DNA from 2 places in the Microbacterium sp. NRRL B-14842 genome. Region 1 is predicted to be linked to the other one. Evidence: predicted binding sites of a transcription regulator. Region 1 holds the regulator's gene; the other holds the start of a gene.
What was found. Region 1 encodes LexA, which represses DNA repair genes until DNA is damaged. Its sites were predicted from a motif close to TCGAACANNTGTTCGA; they were not measured.

Region 2: AB1285_RS03840 (HNH endonuclease signature motif containing protein) is a predicted target of LexA. The motif match lies at 1,984-1,999, and genes of this name have one in related genera.

What each region holds. Positions count from the first base shown of each region.
Region 1 is NZ_JBFLUM010000001.1:874,657-879,229, reverse strand. Features, by position in the region: gene hisB (imidazoleglycerol-phosphate dehydratase HisB) at 1-345, opposite strand, end outside; gene AB1285_RS04455 (histidinol-phosphate transaminase) at 342-1,436, opposite strand; gene AB1285_RS04450 (LysM peptidoglycan-binding domain-containing protein) at 1,501-1,869, opposite strand; gene lexA (transcriptional repressor LexA) at 2,153-2,839, shown strand; gene metE (5-methyltetrahydropteroyltriglutamate--homocysteine S-methyltransferase) at 2,904-4,573, opposite strand, start outside.
Region 2 is NZ_JBFLUM010000001.1:758,458-763,030, reverse strand. Features, by position in the region: gene AB1285_RS03850 (ABC-F family ATP-binding cassette domain-containing protein) at 1-1,119, opposite strand, end outside; gene AB1285_RS03845 (alpha/beta fold hydrolase) at 1,162-1,926, opposite strand; gene AB1285_RS03840 (HNH endonuclease signature motif containing protein) at 2,029-3,369, shown strand; gene AB1285_RS03835 (Cmx/CmrA family chloramphenicol efflux MFS transporter) at 3,554-4,573, shown strand, end outside.

The DNA.
Region 1 (4,573 bases):
GTCGACGACCGCCTGCGCGAGCGCCTCGTCCAGGGGGACGAGGGCGTCGCCGTAGCGGGAGATGCCGGACTTGTCCCCGAGCGCGGCGAGGATCGCCTGACCGAGCACGATCGAGATGTCTTCCACGGTGTGGTGCGCGTCGATGTGGGTGTCGCCGGACGCCCGCACGGTGAGATCCGTCAGCGAGTGCTTCGCGAACGCCGTGAGCATGTGGTCGAAGAACGGCACCGAGGTGTCGATGCGGCTCGCGCCGGTACCGTCCAGGTTGAGCTCGACCTCGACGGTGGACTCCGACGTGCTGCGCACGCGGCTCGCGGTGCGTGCGGTGGGCGCGGGGATGGTCATGATGCCGATCCTATCGAGGCCAGGGCGTCCAGGAACGCCGTGGTCTCCGCCTCCGTACCGGCACTCACCCGCAGGTGACCGGGGATGCCGACGTCACGGACGAGCACGCCGCGATCGTAGAGCTGCTGCCAGGTGGCCTGCGGGTCCGCGACGCCGCCGAACAGCACGAAGTTGGACCACGAGAGGTGGGGCGTGTAGCCGAGGGCCTCCAGCGTGGCCGTGATCCGGTCGCGCTGCTCCACGATCTCCTGCACCATCCCGAGCATGACGTCGGCATTGCGGAGCGCGGCGACGGCCGCCGCCTGCGTCAGGGCGCTCAGGTGGTAGGGCAGGCGCACCAGACGCAGCGCGTCGATGAACGCGGGGTCGGCGGCGAGGTAGCCGACGCGGGCACCGGCGAAGGCGAAGGCCTTGCTCATGGTGCGGGAGACCGCCAGCCGCGGCCGGCCCTCCAGCAGAGTCAGTGCAGACGGGGCATCGCGCGGCGCGAACTCCTGATAGGCCTCGTCGACGATCACCACGCCACGGGCGGCGTCGTAGACGGCCTCCACCACGTCGAGCCCCAGCGGCGTGCCCGTCGGATTGTTCGGCGAGCAGAGGATCACGATGTCCGGGTCGGCCGCACGGACCTGCTCCGCCGCCTCCTCCGCGGTGACGGTGTAGTCCGGCTGCCGGGTGCCGGCGATCCACGACGCCCCTGTGCCCTTCGCGATGAGCGGGTACATCGAGTACGTCGGGCCGAAGCCGAATGCCGTGCGGTCCGGACCGCCGAAAGCCTGGAAGATGTGCTGCAGCACCTCGTTGGAGCCGTTTCCCGCCCAGATCTGCTCCGGCGTGAGGCCGTGACCCAGGTAGTCGGCGAAGGCCTCCCGCAGCGTCGTGAACTCACGATCCGGGTACCGGTTCACGTCCCGGATCGCCACGGCGATGTCATCGAGGATGTCGCTCGCGACCTCGTCGGGAACGGGATGCGTGTTCTCGTTCACGTTCAGAGCCACCGGCAGCGGGGCCTGGGGCGCGCCGTACGGGGTGAGTCCGCGCAGATCGTCGCGGAGCGGGAGATCGTTGAGGGAGAAGGTCACCCTTCCCATCTTAAGAGGAGCACGGAGAGCCGAGGTCATCGTGACGACCGGATCGGAAGACTCGGGCTCCGCGTCAGTCGGTGTAGCGGGCCGGGAGCGCGAGCTCCTGACCGACCTGCAGCTCGCCGCCGCGCAGGAGATTCATGCGGCTGATCTCACCGATGACCTCGCGTGGGTCGGCCTCGGGGGCGATGCTGCTCGCGATCGACCAGAGGGTGTCGCCGGGCATGACCGTGACGGTCTCGACGGAGACGGCCGGTGCGTCCGCGCCGGAGGCGATCGCACTACCCCCGCTGATGGCGGCGAAGGCGATGCCCGCCGCGAGCGGGACCGAGGCGAGCGCGAGCAGAGCGCGGCGACCGCGTGCCGTGATCCGCAGCCGGGTGGCCGGACGGGCCGATGCCGGGAAGGCGGTCGCGGTGCTGAGGCTGATGCTGCTCATGTCTGCTCCTTACTGTCCCGGCGCCGGAGCCCGGGGAGGTTGGCGTAGCTTTCGCATCCGCGCCTCGGCCGGGAGCCGTGGATGCGAAGCTACGTTCCGAAGATATCTTCGAGTTCGAACATCTGTCAAGCTGTCTTCGAAACCGCGGCCCGCGAATCGCCCGACACGCTCGAACAGATCTTCCAGATCCGCGCTTTTCTCGGATACGGTTTCGATAAGGACACCCCACCACGGGCCACCGACATTCGAAGCGGCACGTCGGATCACGCAGTGAAGGAGCACCATGAGCGACACCTCAGCCCTCGAGTCCGAGGCGCCGCGCACCCGCCGTCGCAAGAGCCTCAGTCCGAAGCAGATGGCGATCCTCGAGGTCATCCAGGGCTCCATCGCACAGAACGGCTACCCGCCGAGCATGCGCGAGATCGGCGATGCCGTCGGACTCAAGTCGCTGTCCAGCGTCACGCACCAGCTCGGTCAGCTCGAGCTCAGCGGCTACCTGCGGCGCGACCCGGGCAAGACGCGCGCCATGGAGGTCCTCATCGACCTTCCCGGCACCGGTGCGGAGAACCCCGCGGATGTGGCGACCCCGGTCGGCGACGCCGCCCTGGTCCCGCTGGTCGGCCGCATCGCCGCCGGCGTGCCCATCACCGCCGATCAGCAGGTGGAGGAGATCTTCCCGCTCCCCCGGCAGCTCGTCGGCAAAGGCGACCTCTTCATGCTCAAGGTCTCCGGCGAGTCGATGATCGACGCCGCGATCTGCGACGGGGACTGGGTCGTGGTCCGGTCGCAGAACACCGCGGAGAACGGTGAGATCGTCGCCGCCATGCTCGACGGCGAGGCCACCGTCAAGGTGCTTCGTCGTCGCGACGGCCACACCTGGCTGCTCCCCCGCAACTCCGCGTTCGAGCCGATCCTGGGCGACGAAGCCGTCGTGCTCGGCAAGGTCGTCGCGGTCATGCGCGCCGTCTGAGACACACGACGAAGGCCCTCCCGGTGCACCGGGAGGGCCTTCGTCGTTTCGCTGAGCAGGAGTGTCAGGCGGTGACCACCACGTCCTCGCGCACCCGGCGGGTGGCCTCGACGATGTTCCGCAGCGATGCCGTGGTCTCGGCGTAGCCGCGGGTCTTCAGGCCGCAGTCCGGGTTCACCCAGAGCTGACGGAGCGGGATCTCCTCGACCGCGCGACGCAGCAGGGACTCGACCTCCTCGACCGTCGGCACACGCGGCGAGTGGATGTCGTAGACACCGGGGCCGATGCCGTGGTCGAAGCCGACCTCGGCGATGTCCGCGACGACCTCCATGCGGCTGCGGGCCGCCTCGATCGACGTCACGTCGGCGTCGAGCGCACGGATCGCGTCGATCACGACGCCGAACTCCGAGTAACAGAGGTGGGTGTGCACCTGCGTGGCCGCCGCGGCACCGCCCGTCGCCAGACGGAACGAGGCGACGGACCAGTCCAGGTACGTGGGCTGGTCGGTCTGCTTCAGCGGCAGCAGCTCGCGCAGCGCCGGCTCGTCGACCTGGATCACCTGGATGCCCGCGGCCTCCAGATCGGCGATCTCGTCGCGGAGGGCGAGCGCGACCTGGTTCGCGGTCTCCCCCAGAGGCTGGTCGTCGCGGACGAAGGACCACGCGAGGATGGTGACCGGCCCCGTGAGCATCCCCTTCATGTGCTTCGCGGTGAGCGACTGGGCGTATGCCGACCAGGCGACCGTGATGGGCGCCGGGCGGGAGACATCGCCCCAGAGGATCGACGGACGCGTGGCTCGCGAGCCGTACGACTGCACCCAGCCGTGCTGCGTGACCGCGAAGCCGTCGAGGTGCTCGGCGAAGTACTGCACCATGTCGTTCCGCTCGGGTTCGCCGTGCACGAGGACGTCGAGGCCGAGGTCCTCCTGCAGGGAGACGACCGCGGCGACCTCACGGCGGAGGAACTCCTCGTAGTCGTCCTCGGGGATCTCGCCGCGGAGGAACTGCGCGCGTGCGCGGCGGATGTCTCCGGTCTGCGGGAAGGAGCCGATCGTCGTCAGGGGCAGCACCGGCAGGCCGAGGACATTCTGCGCCTCTTCCCGCTCCGCGTACGGAGCACGGGCGAAGTCGGCGTCGGTCAGCGCACGGGAACGCACCGCACCGTCGCGCACGCCGGGAGCGCTCAGGCGATCCTGCAGCGCAGCGGTCGCGGCGTCCAGCTCGGTCGCGATCGCCGTGCGCCCTTCGGACAGACCGCGGGCGAGGGTCACGACCTGCTGCACCTTCTGGTCCGCGAACGCGAGCCAGGACACCAGGCGCTCGTCGAGCGCGGTCTCGTCCTGCACGTCGTGCGGCACGTGCAGCAGCGAGGTCGAGGTGGCCGCGGACACCGGAGCACCGAGCGCGCGGAGCGCCTCCAGGGAGTCGAACGCCGCGGAGAGGTCGCCACGCCAGATGTTGTGACCGTCGATCACACCGCCGACGAGGGTCTTGCCCTCGAGGCCAGGCACCGCCTCCGGGACGGCACCGCGCACGAGATCGACGGCGATCGCCTCGATGGGGGCCGCGGCCACGGTCCCGAACGTCTCGCCGAGGCTCGCATACGGGGCCGCGACGAGGATCGAGGGGCGTTCCTCGGCGCTGCCCAGCACCGCGAGCGCGCGCTCCGCCGCCGAGGCGAGCTGGGCGGTCGTGGCCGGCAGCGACTCGCTGACGAGCGCGGGCTCGTCGAGCT
Region 2 (4,573 bases), 120 kb from region 1:
CACGGTCTTCCCGCGCTTGATCCGCCCCTCGGTGGGCTCGACCGTGCCGGAGATGAGCCCGAGGAGGGTGGACTTCCCGGCGCCGTTCACCCCGAGGATGCCCGTGCGCTCGCCCGGAGCGATCCGCCACTCGACGTCCTTCAGTACGGTCTTCCCGCCCCCTGAGCCTCCCTGGGTCCCTGAGCCTCCCTGGGTCCCTGAGCCTCCCTGGGTCCCTGAGCTTGTCGAAGGGTACGTCACCCCCACATCGAGGAGGTCGACGACGTCCTTGCCCAGCCGCGAGACGGCGAGCGACTGCAGCGAGACCTTGTCGCGGATCTCGGGCACGTCGGCGATGAGCTCGTTGGCGGCGTCGATGCGGAACTTCGGCTTGCTGGTGCGGGCCGGGGCACCGCGGCGCAGCCAGGCGAGCTCCTTGCGGGCGAGGTTCTGCCGCTTCGCCTCTGTCGCCGCCGCCATGCGGTCGCGCTCGACCCGCTGCAGGATGTAGGCCGCGTAGCCGCCCTCGAAGGGCTCGACGATGCGGTCGTGCACCTCCCACGTCTCGGTGCAGATCTCGTCGAGGAACCACCGGTCGTGGGTCACGACGAGGAGGGCTCCGGCGTTCGCGGGCCAGCGCTTCTTGAGGTGCCCGGCGAGCCACGTGATCGCCTCGACGTCGAGGTGGTTCGTCGGCTCATCGAGCGCGATGACGTCCCAGTCGCCCGTGAGCAGTTTCGCGAGGGACACACGGCGGCGCTGCCCGCCGGAGAGGGAGCCGATCTGCGCGTCCCACGGCAGATCCGTCAGCAGCCCCTCGATCACGTCGCGGACGCGGGCGTCTCCGGCCCATTCGTGCTCGGCCATGTCGCCGACGACGGCGGCGCCGATCGTGATGTCGTCGGGGAGGGTGTCGGCCTGGTCCAGCACGCCGATGCGGGTGCCGCCCCGGACGGTCACCCGGCCGGAGTCCGGTTCCTTCCGGCCGGCGAGCATGGCCAGGAGACTCGACTTGCCGTCGCCGTTGCGGCCGACGATGCCGATGCGGTCGCCCTCCTCGATGCCGAGGGTCACGGCGTCGAAGACGACGCGGGTCGGGTATTCGAGGTGCAGGGCTTCGGCCCCGAGAAGATGTGCCATGTCCTCTCCAGGGTAGTCGCGCCGCGTCGGGCGGTCGCCCGATCAGACCAGTGACGGGGCGAAGAGCTCGGGCAGCGCGGCGGTGAAGACCTCGAAGTGGCTGTACCAGACGGTGTGGGCGGCCCCGGGGATGCTGCGCACGGTCACGCCGCCGTGCTCGAACCGGCGCGCGTCCTCGTCGGTGACCCAGGCACTGGGTTCTGCGCGGACGACGATGGAGCCGGGTGCGGCGGTCCAATGACCGTCCTCCCCGCAGGAGACGGAGGCCGCGGTCGGCGGATCGAAGCGCTCGGCCGCTCGCGCCTCGACCGCGGCGTCGTCGACGGAGTAGAAGGGCCGGAGCTTGCGGAGTTCGGCGGGCGACATGCGCGCGCGGCGGTCATGTTCGTACTGCGACACGAGGGCGGCGCGATCCTGGCCGCCCTGGAGGGCGAGCGGCGCGTCGACGTAGACGGCGAGGCCCGGGTCGAGGCGCGGCGCGGCGGCGGCGAGCACGGTGGCGCCGAAGGAGTGCCCCACGGCGACGGCGAGGGTGGAGGCGGCCCCGTCCCCCGCTGCGGAACCTGCCCCCGGAAGGAGCGCCGTCTGCGCGAGCGTGGCGACGACGGCGTCGGCGGCCGTCTCGATCGTGAGCTCCGGATCACGCGGCGAGAGGCCGTGGCCGGGCAGATCGAGCGCCAGCACGCGGAAGCCGCGTTCCACGAGCAGCGGGACCACGCGGTGCCAGCTCTCGGCGGACCCCATCATGCCGTGCAGCAGCACGGCGACGCGGTCGCCCTCCCCGGCTTCGATGACGTTCAGGAGCACGGAGCCAGTCAACCACGGTCGTTATCCTTTCGTGATACGACTTTCGGCCAGATTCCTTCGAACCTTCGTTCGAATGTCAGTGGTCGGTGATGGACTGACGTCATGCCCGCACTGCTCGACGCGACCGACTCCCAGATGGCGATGCTCGCCGATCTGGTGGAGGGGCTGGAAGCGGCCGAGAAGACGCTGAGCAGCATGCAGGCCGCGCGGGATGGTCTCCTGGCGATGGCGGGGCGGCTTGCGGTCGACATCGCTCGGCAGGCGCGTCATCCGGACGGCGGCGACATGGCGATCCGCACGGTCGCCGCGGAGATCGGGGCCGCACAGCGCGTCAGCGACCGCACGATCGAACGGCGGATGTCCGAGGCGTCCTGGCTGGTCGAGCGGTTCCCCACCGTCTGGGAGGCCCAGGGCGCCGGACGGATCAGCGCCGCGCACGCGCGGCTGATCGTGGAGGCGGGCGCTCATCTCGATGACCCGGACGACCGTTCGTGTTTCGCGACGGAGGCGATCGAGGTGGCCGCTGCGGAGTCTCCGAACCGGATACGCCGGCTCGTGCGCCGACTGGCCGACCGGCTCCAGGAGCGGACGCTCGTCGAGCGACACCGCGACGCCAGGGAGCTGCGCCGCGTCTGGGTGACCGACCTCGAGGATGGCATGGCCGAACTCGGTGCGCGCGGCCCTGCGGCCCTCGTGCACGGCATGTTCGACCGGCTCTCCCAGATGGCGCATGCCGTGCGGGAGGAGAACGCGCGAGCACACCGTCGGGAGGCGGAGGAGAGCATCCCCGACGACAGGACCGTGGATCAGCTGCGCGCGGACCTGCTCGCCGACCTCGTCCTGACGGGCGCTCCGGCGGGACATGACTCGGAAGAAGGACTGCTCTCGGAACTTCGAGCGCGCGTCGAGGTCACCGTGCCGGTGCTGACCCTGATGCACGGCGAGCAGGAAGGGACCACGGGCGGCACTCCGATCCTCGCCGCCGAGCTCGACGGGGTGATCCCGATCGATCCGGCCACGGCCCGCCGACTGGCCGGCGCGGCGAGCGGATGGGACCGGGTGCTCACTCACCCGATCAGCGGGGCGCTGCTGGCCGTCGACCGGTACCGGCCGAGCGAAGACCTCCGCCGGCACCTGCGGGCCCGCGATCAACGCTGCCGCTTCCCCGGCTGCGGCCTCGCGCCGCGGAAGTGCGACCTCGATCACAATCACGATGCGGCGCTCGGCGGCGAGACCGTGCACGACAACCTCGCGACCTTCTGTCGACGACATCACATGCTCAAACACCACTCTCCGTGGCACGTCGAGCAGGGGCCGGGCGGCGTTCTGGAGTGGACGAGCCCCACCGGCCGGAGCTACATCGACCGACCGCCGCCTCCGCACACCGTGACCTTCGCCGAGGATCCCCCGTGGTCTTCGCCCGTGATCGCGCCGGCTCACTGAGCAGCCCTAGGGTGGAGGGCATGTCGAGCCCCGAATCAGACAGGTCGGGGGCTGCCGGTCACACCGTCAGCCCCGTGAACCGCTGATCCCTTCGTCCGCCCTGTCGGCGGGCGCGCGCCGGTGACCCGGGCGCTGACCGTGGTGACGAGAAGCCCTCCTCTTCCCTCTCACCTCGGAGCACTCGATGCCTTTCCCCCTCTATGCCCTCGCCCTGGCGGTCTTCGTCATGGGCACCTCGGAGTTCATGCTCGCTGGACTCCTCCCCGCGATCGCGGACGACCTCCACGTCCCGGTCGGCACGGCCGGTCTCCTCACCTCGGCCTTCGCCGTCGGCATGGTCGTGGGCGCGCCCGCCATGGCCGCGTTCGCGCGTGAGTGGCCGCCGCGTCGCACGCTCATCGTCTGCCTGGCGCTCTTCGCCGCGTGCCATGTCGTCGGCGCGGTGACGTCTGCCTTCGAGCTCCTCCTCGTCATGCGCGTGCTCGGCGCCCTCGCGAACGCGGGGTTCCTCGCCGTCGCGCTGCGTACGGTGACTCTCCTCGTCCCCCGCGAACGCACGGGACGCGCCCTCGCGGTTGTGCTCTCGGGGACGACCATCGCCACCATCGTCGGCGTCCCTGCGGGGGCGGTGCTCGGCAGCGCATTGAGCTGGCGGGCCACCTTCGCCGCCGTCGCGCTGCTCTGTCTCCCCGCGCTCCTCGGGATCCTCCGTGGAGTGCCGACGACGATCCGGGGCGCGACGCATGGGCAGCCCCGGTCGACATCCGGAGCAGCCCCGGCCCCGGCGCCGCCCGCCAGGAAGGCACCGTCCCTGCGCGCCGAAATCGCCCTCCTGGTGACACCGCCGCTCGCCCTCGCGATGATCCTGGCGGCGCTGGTGAACGCGGGGACCTTCGCGGTCTTCACGTTCCTGGCGCCGATCGTCACCGAGATCGCCGGTCTGCCCGACGCTGTGGTCTCCGTCGCGCTCGTCTTGTTCGGTCTCGGCTCGTTCCTCGGCGTGACGATCGCCGGTCGATACGCTGATCGGCACTCGGGCGCGTTGCTCGCCGTCGGTGGACCGCTGCTCCTGGGCGGCTGGATCGTCCTGGCGACGGTCGCGGATCAGCCGGTCGCGCTGCTGGTTCTCGTCTTCGTGCAGGGCATGGCCTCGTTCGGCGTGGGAAGCACCTTGATCACCCGCGTCCTGTACGCCGCCTCCGCC